DNA from 3 places in the Isoptericola jiangsuensis genome. Region 1 is predicted to be linked to each of the others. Evidence: predicted binding sites of a transcription regulator. Region 1 holds the regulator's gene; each other region holds the start of a gene.
What was found. The regulator Rex, encoded in region 1, represses fermentation and respiration genes when NADH is low (regulators of the CRP and FNR family bind a similar motif). The targets are predictions, from matches to a motif close to CTTGTGAANNNNTTCACAAG.
Positions count from the first base shown of each region.

Region 2: a site for Rex is predicted at 952-971, ahead of pflB (formate C-acetyltransferase). Genes of this name have one in related genera too.
Region 3: a site for Rex is predicted at 1,174-1,193, ahead of adhE (bifunctional acetaldehyde-CoA/alcohol dehydrogenase). Genes of this name have one in related genera too.

Region 1 is NZ_PDJJ01000001.1:818,654-820,912, forward strand. It holds gene ATJ88_RS03705 (HAD family hydrolase) at 1-562, opposite strand, end outside; gene ATJ88_RS03710 (glutaredoxin family protein) at 598-885, shown strand; gene ATJ88_RS03715 (redox-sensing transcriptional repressor Rex) at 882-1,562, shown strand; gene ATJ88_RS03720 (YceI family protein) at 1,659-2,210, opposite strand.
Region 2 is NZ_PDJJ01000001.1:2,283,069-2,285,327, reverse strand. It holds gene dxs (1-deoxy-D-xylulose-5-phosphate synthase) at 1-876, shown strand, start outside; gene pflB (formate C-acetyltransferase) at 1,006-2,259, shown strand, end outside.
Region 3 is NZ_PDJJ01000001.1:2,849,599-2,851,857, reverse strand. It holds gene mnmA (tRNA 2-thiouridine(34) synthase MnmA) at 1-78, shown strand, start outside; gene ATJ88_RS12995 (uroporphyrinogen decarboxylase/cobalamine-independent methonine synthase family protein) at 75-1,112, shown strand; gene adhE (bifunctional acetaldehyde-CoA/alcohol dehydrogenase) at 1,250-2,259, shown strand, end outside.

The DNA.
Region 1 (2,259 bases):
ACGACGCGTCCAGGTCGATGCCCTCGCGCTCGGCCAGCTCGCGGACCGCGGCACCCTTCGCCTCGCCGTGCATGAGGTCGCCGATGAGCGCGCCCGTGTAGTAGCCGCCGGAGTGCTCCGCGACGGTGCCCAGGCAGCCGGTCCCGCCGAGCCGGCGCGCGATGAGCCCGCCGATCTCCACCGGCGTGGCGGTGACCAGCCACACCTGGTCGCCGGCGGCGAGGTGCTCGTCGAGGAGCCGCTTGGTGCCGGGGAAGATGCGCAGCGCGAGGACGGTGTCGTAGACCTCCTCGCCGACGGCCGTGACCTCGGCCACGGACCGGCCCGCGATGAGGGACAGGGCGCGGGTGCGCACCGTCTCGATCTGGGACCGCGACTCGCCGAACACCAGGTACTTCGCCTGGATGAGCCCGAACCGCAGCAGGTCCGCGGTCCCGAAGAACCGGCGCTGGTAGAGCGCGCGGGCCAGGTGGAACGAGCTGGCGCCCCGGATGATCGTGTTGTCGACGTCGAAGAATGCCGCTGCGCCGGAGCTCCGAGGGGGCGTGGGGTGAGACGGCATGCCGTCCACTGTAGTGGCGCCGATACGATTGCCCCGTGAGCGGGCACCGGACCGGACCCGAGGCGCCGGCCCGGGTCGTGATCTTCAGCCGGGCGGGCTGTCACCTGTGCGACGAGGCGCGGGAGGTGGTCTCCGCGGTGTGCGAGGCTGCGGGCGAGGCCTGGCGAGAGGTCGACGTAGACAGCGACCCCGCGTTGGTGGACCGTTACGGCGAGTACGTGCCCGTCGTCGAGGTGGACGGCGTGCAACAGGGATTCTGGCGGGTCGACGGTGCGCGGCTGGCGCGGCGCCTGGCACGACCCACGGGGAGGGGACGGACGTGATCGAGATCGGTGAGGTGACGGTGCCCACGGCGACGGTGGCGCGGCTGCCGTTCTACCTGCGGGCGCTGCGGGACCTGGCGGGCGAGGGCGTGGAGGTGACGTCGTCGTCCGACCTGGCGGAGCGGTCCGGGGTGGGGTCCGCGCAGCTGCGCAAGGACCTGTCCTACCTGGGGTCGTTCGGCACCCGCGGGGTGGGCTACGACGTGGAGTCGTTGTCGTCGTACATCTCGTCGGCGCTGGGTCTGGGGTCGGAGCACCGGCTCGCGATCGTGGGCGTCGGCAACCTGGGCCACGCCCTGGCGAACTACTCGGGCTACTCGGCGCGCGGCTTCTCGCTGGTGGCGCTGCTGGACGCGGACCCGGTCGTCGTCGGGCAGGAGGCCGCGGGGCTGGAGGTGGAGCACGTCGACGCCCTGGAGCGCGTCCTCGCGGAGCGTCAGGTGTCGATGGTGATCCTGGCGACGCCGGGCGGGGTGGCCCAGCAGGTCGCCGAGCGGGTCGTGGCGTGCGGGGTCCGGGAGATCCTCTGCTTCTCGCCGGTGGCGCTGCAGCTCCCGGACGACGTGGTCGTGCGTAGCGTCGACGTGGCGGGCGAGCTGCAGATCCTGGCGTTCCACGCGGCGGCGCGGGCCGCGCAGTCGGCGCAGTCGGCGCAGGCGGTCCCGCCGGCCGTCTGAGCGGTCCCGCCCCTCCGGGGCGCCCGAGCGGGCCCGGACGCGACAGGACCCCGCGAGCCCGAGGGCTCGCGGGGTCCTTGCGCGGTGCGGGGTGGTTCAGTTCTGGGAGATCGCGGAGACGTCGAGCGCGATCTTGACCTTCTCGCCGACGAGGAAGCCGCCGGTCTCGAGGGCGGCGTTCCAGGTGAGGCCGAAGTCCTTGCGGTTGATCTCGATCTCGGACTCGAAACCGGCGCGCTGGTTGCCGAACGGGTCCTTGGCGGTGCCCTCGAAGTCGACGGGCAGCTCGACCTGCTGGGTCACGCCGTTGATGGTGAGGTCGCCGGCCACGACGTAGCCGTCGGAGCCCGCGGTGACGGTGGTGGACTCGAAGGTCCAGGTGGGGCGCTCCTCGGCGTGCCAGAAGTCGGCGCTGGCGAGGTGCTGGTCGCGGTTGGCGTCACCGGTGCTCACGGCGGCGGCGTCGAGCTCGACGCGCACGGAGGAGGACTCGAGGTCCTCGCCGACGGTGATGGTGCCGGCGGCGATGCCGATGGTGCCGCGCACCTTGGCGATGCCGGCGTGGCGCACGGTGAACGACGCGGTGGAGTGGGAGGCGTCGACGGCGTAGGTGCCGGTGGCGAGACCGGTGGGCAGTGCGGTGGCCATGGAGTGCTCCTTGTCGGGGTCCGGGGCCCTGTCCCGGGCGGGGCAGGTC
Region 2 (2,259 bases), 1.5 Mb from region 1:
GTCACCGCGGCGATGCTCAACCCGGTGGGCCTGGCCCCGTTCGCCCGCGAGTTCCCCGACCGGACCGTCGACGTGGGCATCGCCGAGCAGCACGCCGCGACGTCCGCGGCGGGCATGGCGTTCGCGGGGCTGCACCCGGTGGTCGCGGTGTACTCGACGTTCCTCAACCGCGCCTTCGACCAGGTGCTCCTCGACGTCGCCCTGCACCGCGCGGGCGTCACGTTCGTCCTCGACCGGGCGGGCGTCACGGGGGACGACGGGCCGAGCCACCACGGCATGTGGGACATGGCGGTGCTGCGCGTCGTGCCGGGCCTGAGGCTGGCCGCGCCCCGGGACGAGCCGACCCTGCGCGCGGCTCTGCGCGCCGCCGTGGACGTCGACGACGCGCCCACGGTGGTGCGCTACCCCAAGGGCGCCCTGCCCGAGGAGTCGCCGGCCCTGGAGGACCTGGACGGCGTCCACGTGCTCGCCCGCCACGACCCGGGGGCGGGTGCCCCGGACGGGCGCCGGGTGCTCGTGGTGGGCGTCGGGGCGATGGCCCCGGTCGCGCTCGCGGCGGGCGAGTCGCTGGCGGCGCACGGCCTCGGGGTGGAGGTGGTCGCGCCCACGTGGGTGCTGCCCGTGCCGGAGGTGCTGGTCAAGCTCTGCGGGGAGCACGACCTGGTCCTCACCGTGGAGGACGGCGTGGTCGACGGCGGCGTGGGCGCGACGCTGGCGCAGCGCGCGGCCGAGCAGGGCGTGCGCACGCCGTTCGTGCACCGCGGGCTCCCGGTGGAGTTCATCCCGCACGCCACCCGGTCGCAGGTCCTGGCGAGCCGTCGGCTGCGGGCGGAGGACGTGGTGCGGGAGGCGCTCGCGGCCCTGCCGGGGGAGTGACGGCGCGCTGACGCGGACGGTCGCGACACCGGGAGTGACGCACGAGACAGGGTCGATGTCTCGTGGGTCACGGTGCTTGTGAAGACCTTCACTTAGTCTGGTGGTGTCGGACTCGAGGGAAGGAAGACCATGACGATCCAGGCCGAGAGCAGCACCGGGAACGTCGACGTCGCCTGGGAGGGGTTCACCCCCGGCCCGTGGTGCGACGGCGTCGACGTGCGGGACTTCATCCAGCGCAACTACACCCCCTACACGGGTGACGGCGCGTTCCTCGCCGGCCCGACCGCGCGGACCTCCGCGCTGTGGGCCCGCCTGTCGGAGATGTTCCCCGCCGAGCGCGAGAAGGGCGTCCACGACGTCTCCTGGGACGTCCCCGCCGGCATCACCGCCCACGAGCCCGGCTACATCGACGTGGAGAACGAGATCGTCGTCGGCCTCCAGACCGACGCCCCGCTCAAGCGCGCGATCATGCCGTACGGCGGCTGGCGCATGGTCGAGGGGGCGCTCAACACCTACGGCTACCCCGTCGACGCGAAGCTGCGCGAGGTGTTCACCACCTACCGCAAGACGCACAACCAGGCCGTGTTCGACATCTACCCGCCGAACGTGCGCGCCGCCCGCTCCTCCCACATCGTCACCGGCCTGCCCGACGCCTACGGCCGCGGCCGCATCATCGGCGACTACCGTCGCGTGGCCCTGTACGGCGTGGACGCCCTGGTCCAGGCGAAGAAGCTCGACAAGCTGACCCTCGACGCCGAGCCCTTCAGCGAGAAGATCGTGCGCGAGCGCGAGGAGCACGCCGAGCAGATCCGCGCGCTCGGCGAGCTCAAGGAGATGGCGGCCTCCTACGGCGTCGACATCTCGCGCCCGGCCCGCACCGCCGTCGAGGCCGTGCAGTGGCTCTACTTCGGGTTCCTCGCCGCGGTCAAGGAGCAGAACGGCGCCGCGATGTCGCTGGGCCGCACCTCGACGTTCCTCGACGTCTACATCGAGCGGGACCTCGCCGCGGGCCGGATCACCGAGTCCGAGGCCCAGGAGGTCATGGACGACTTCGTCATCAAGCTCCGCATCGTGCGGTTCCTGCGCACCCCCGAGTACGACGCCCTGTTCTCCGGCGACCCGACCTGGGTCACCGAGACCATCGGCGGCATGGGGACCGACGGCCGCACGCTGGTCACGAAGAACTCGTTCCGCATGCTGCAGACCCTGTACAACCTGGGTCCGGCGCCCGAGCCGAACATGACCGTGTTCTGGACCGCCGACCTGCCCACCGGCTTCAAGGAGTTCTGCGCCCAGGTCTCCATCGACACCTCGGCGGTGCAGTACGAGTCCGACGACGAGATCCGCACCGCCTGGGGCGACGACGCCGCGATCGCCTGCTGC
Region 3 (2,259 bases), 2.0 Mb from region 1:
ACGGCGGACGGCGCCACGGCACAGGCGCCGGTGGCGGTTCCGGCTCCGGTGGCCGCGGCGACGGAGGCCCGCGCGTGACGGCGGTCAGCGGGCGCGGCCCGTGGCCGGGTGGTCGGGGCGACGAGCTGGAGGCGCAGCAGACGGTGCTGGGCGACCTGGCGTCGTTGCCGACGGGCGTGGACGCGGTCCCGTTCGTCACGCGACTGCCGGGCCGCGGCCCGGGTGCGGACCCGGTGGGGCGGGCGGGTGTGCTGCTCGCGGAGCTCGCGGTCGAGCTGGGTCCGCACGGCTGGAAGCTGGCGGACCACCGGGGGGCGGACCACCGGCGCGCGGAGAACCTGCTGGCCGACGACCTGCTGGCGCTGGCCGTGGCGGGTCACGGCTACGAGGGCCCGCTCACCATGGAGGTGACGGGTCCGTGGACGCTGGCGGCCGAGCTGTGGTCGGTGCGCGGCGACCGGGTGCTGGCGGACGTCGGTGGCCGGGCGGAGCTGGGGCAGTCGTTGGCGCTGGGGCTGGCGGAGCACGTGGCGCGGGTGCGGGAGCAGGTGCCGGGCGCCCGGGTGGTGGTGCAGCTCGCGGAGCCGCTGCTGGGGCAGGTGCACGCGGGCGTGCTGCCCACGTTCTCGGGCTACTCGCGGTTGCGGCCCGTGCCGGGGCCGGACGTCGTGGAGGGTCTGCAGCCGGTGGTGTCGGCGCTGCACGGCGCGGGTGCGGAGGTCGTGGTGCACCTGGGCGGCACGTGGGTCGGGATCCCGCCGGTGGTGCTGGCGGGGGCGGACGCCGTGGGCCTGGACCTGGCGGCGGTGGGTCCGGGCGGCTGGAACGAGCGGGCGTGGGAGCTGGTGGCGCGCGCCGTGGAGCGGGGCACGCGGTTGTGGGCGGGGCTGCCGCCGGCGACGGTGTCGCAGTGCTCGGGCCCGCAGCTGGGCGAGCTGGTGCGGCTCGTGGCGGAGCCGTGGCGACGGATCGGCCTGCCGGCCGAAGGTCTGGACGCGGTCACGGTGCTCGCGTCGCCGCGCCCGGCGCTGGCCACGCTCGACGAGCACCGTGCCGAGCTGGCGAACCTGGGCCGGGTCGGCGAGGCCCTGGCCGAGCGCGCGACCGTCTGACCTGGGTCGACGTTCGCTGTGCGGGAGGTCACTTCCCCGGCCTCTTGTGGTCTGACCACAGATAGTGAAAACTTTCACATGAGGAAGGAACGCCGAGGCGGACCACACGGGTCCGCCCGCGAGGAGGGGAGCACGACATGGCCGCCAGGACCGCACGCCCGTCAGCCCGCACCACGACCGAGCCGACCGTCACCGAGCCCGCCGCCGTCGCGACCGCGACCCCGGCCGAGGCTCCCGCCGAGCCCGCCGCGCAGGCGCCCGCCGAGGGCCCCGAGGCCGCCGTCGACGCGCTCGTGCAGCGCGGCCTCAAGGCGCTCGCCCAGTACTCGTCGCTCACGCAGGAGGACGTCGACCACATCGTCGCCAAGGCGTCGGTTGCCGCCCTGCACGAGCACGGCAACCTCGCCCAGCTCGCCGTCGAGGAGACGGGCCGCGGCCTGTTCGAGGACAAGGCGACCAAGAACATGTTCGCCTGCGAGCACGTCGCCCACTCGATGGCCGGGCTCAAGACGGTCGGCGTCATCGGCCGCGACGAGCTGCGCGGCATCGTCGAGATCGCGGAGCCCGTGGGCGTCGTCGCCGGCGTCACCCCGGTGACCAACCCGACCTCGACGGCGATCTTCAAGAGCCTGGTGGCACTGAAGACCCGCAACCCGATCGTGTTCGCGTTCCACCCCAGCGCCCAGCGGTGCTCGGTGGCGGCGGCCCGCATCGTGCGCGACGCCGCGGTCGCGGCCGGCGCCCCGGAGGACTGCATCCAGTGGATCGAGCAGCCGAGCCTCGCCGCCACGAGCGCGCTCATGCACCACGACGGCGTGTCCCTCATCCTCGCCACGGGCGGCAACGCGATGGTCCGCGCCGCGTACTCGGCGGGCAAGCCGGCGCTCGGCGTCGGGGCGGGCAACGTCCCGGCGTACGTGACGCGGACGGCGAAGCTCGGGCGGGCGATCAACGACGTCGTCCTGTCCAAGGGGTTCGACAACGGCGTGGTGTGCGCCTCGGAGCAGGCCGTCATCCTCGACGACGAGATCTACGACGAGGCCCTCGGCGAGTTCCGACGCCTGCACGCGCACCTCGCGACGCCCGAGCAGAAGGCGCTGCTGGAGGAGTACCTGTTCGGGGTGACCGCGCAGGGCGCGTCGTGCGC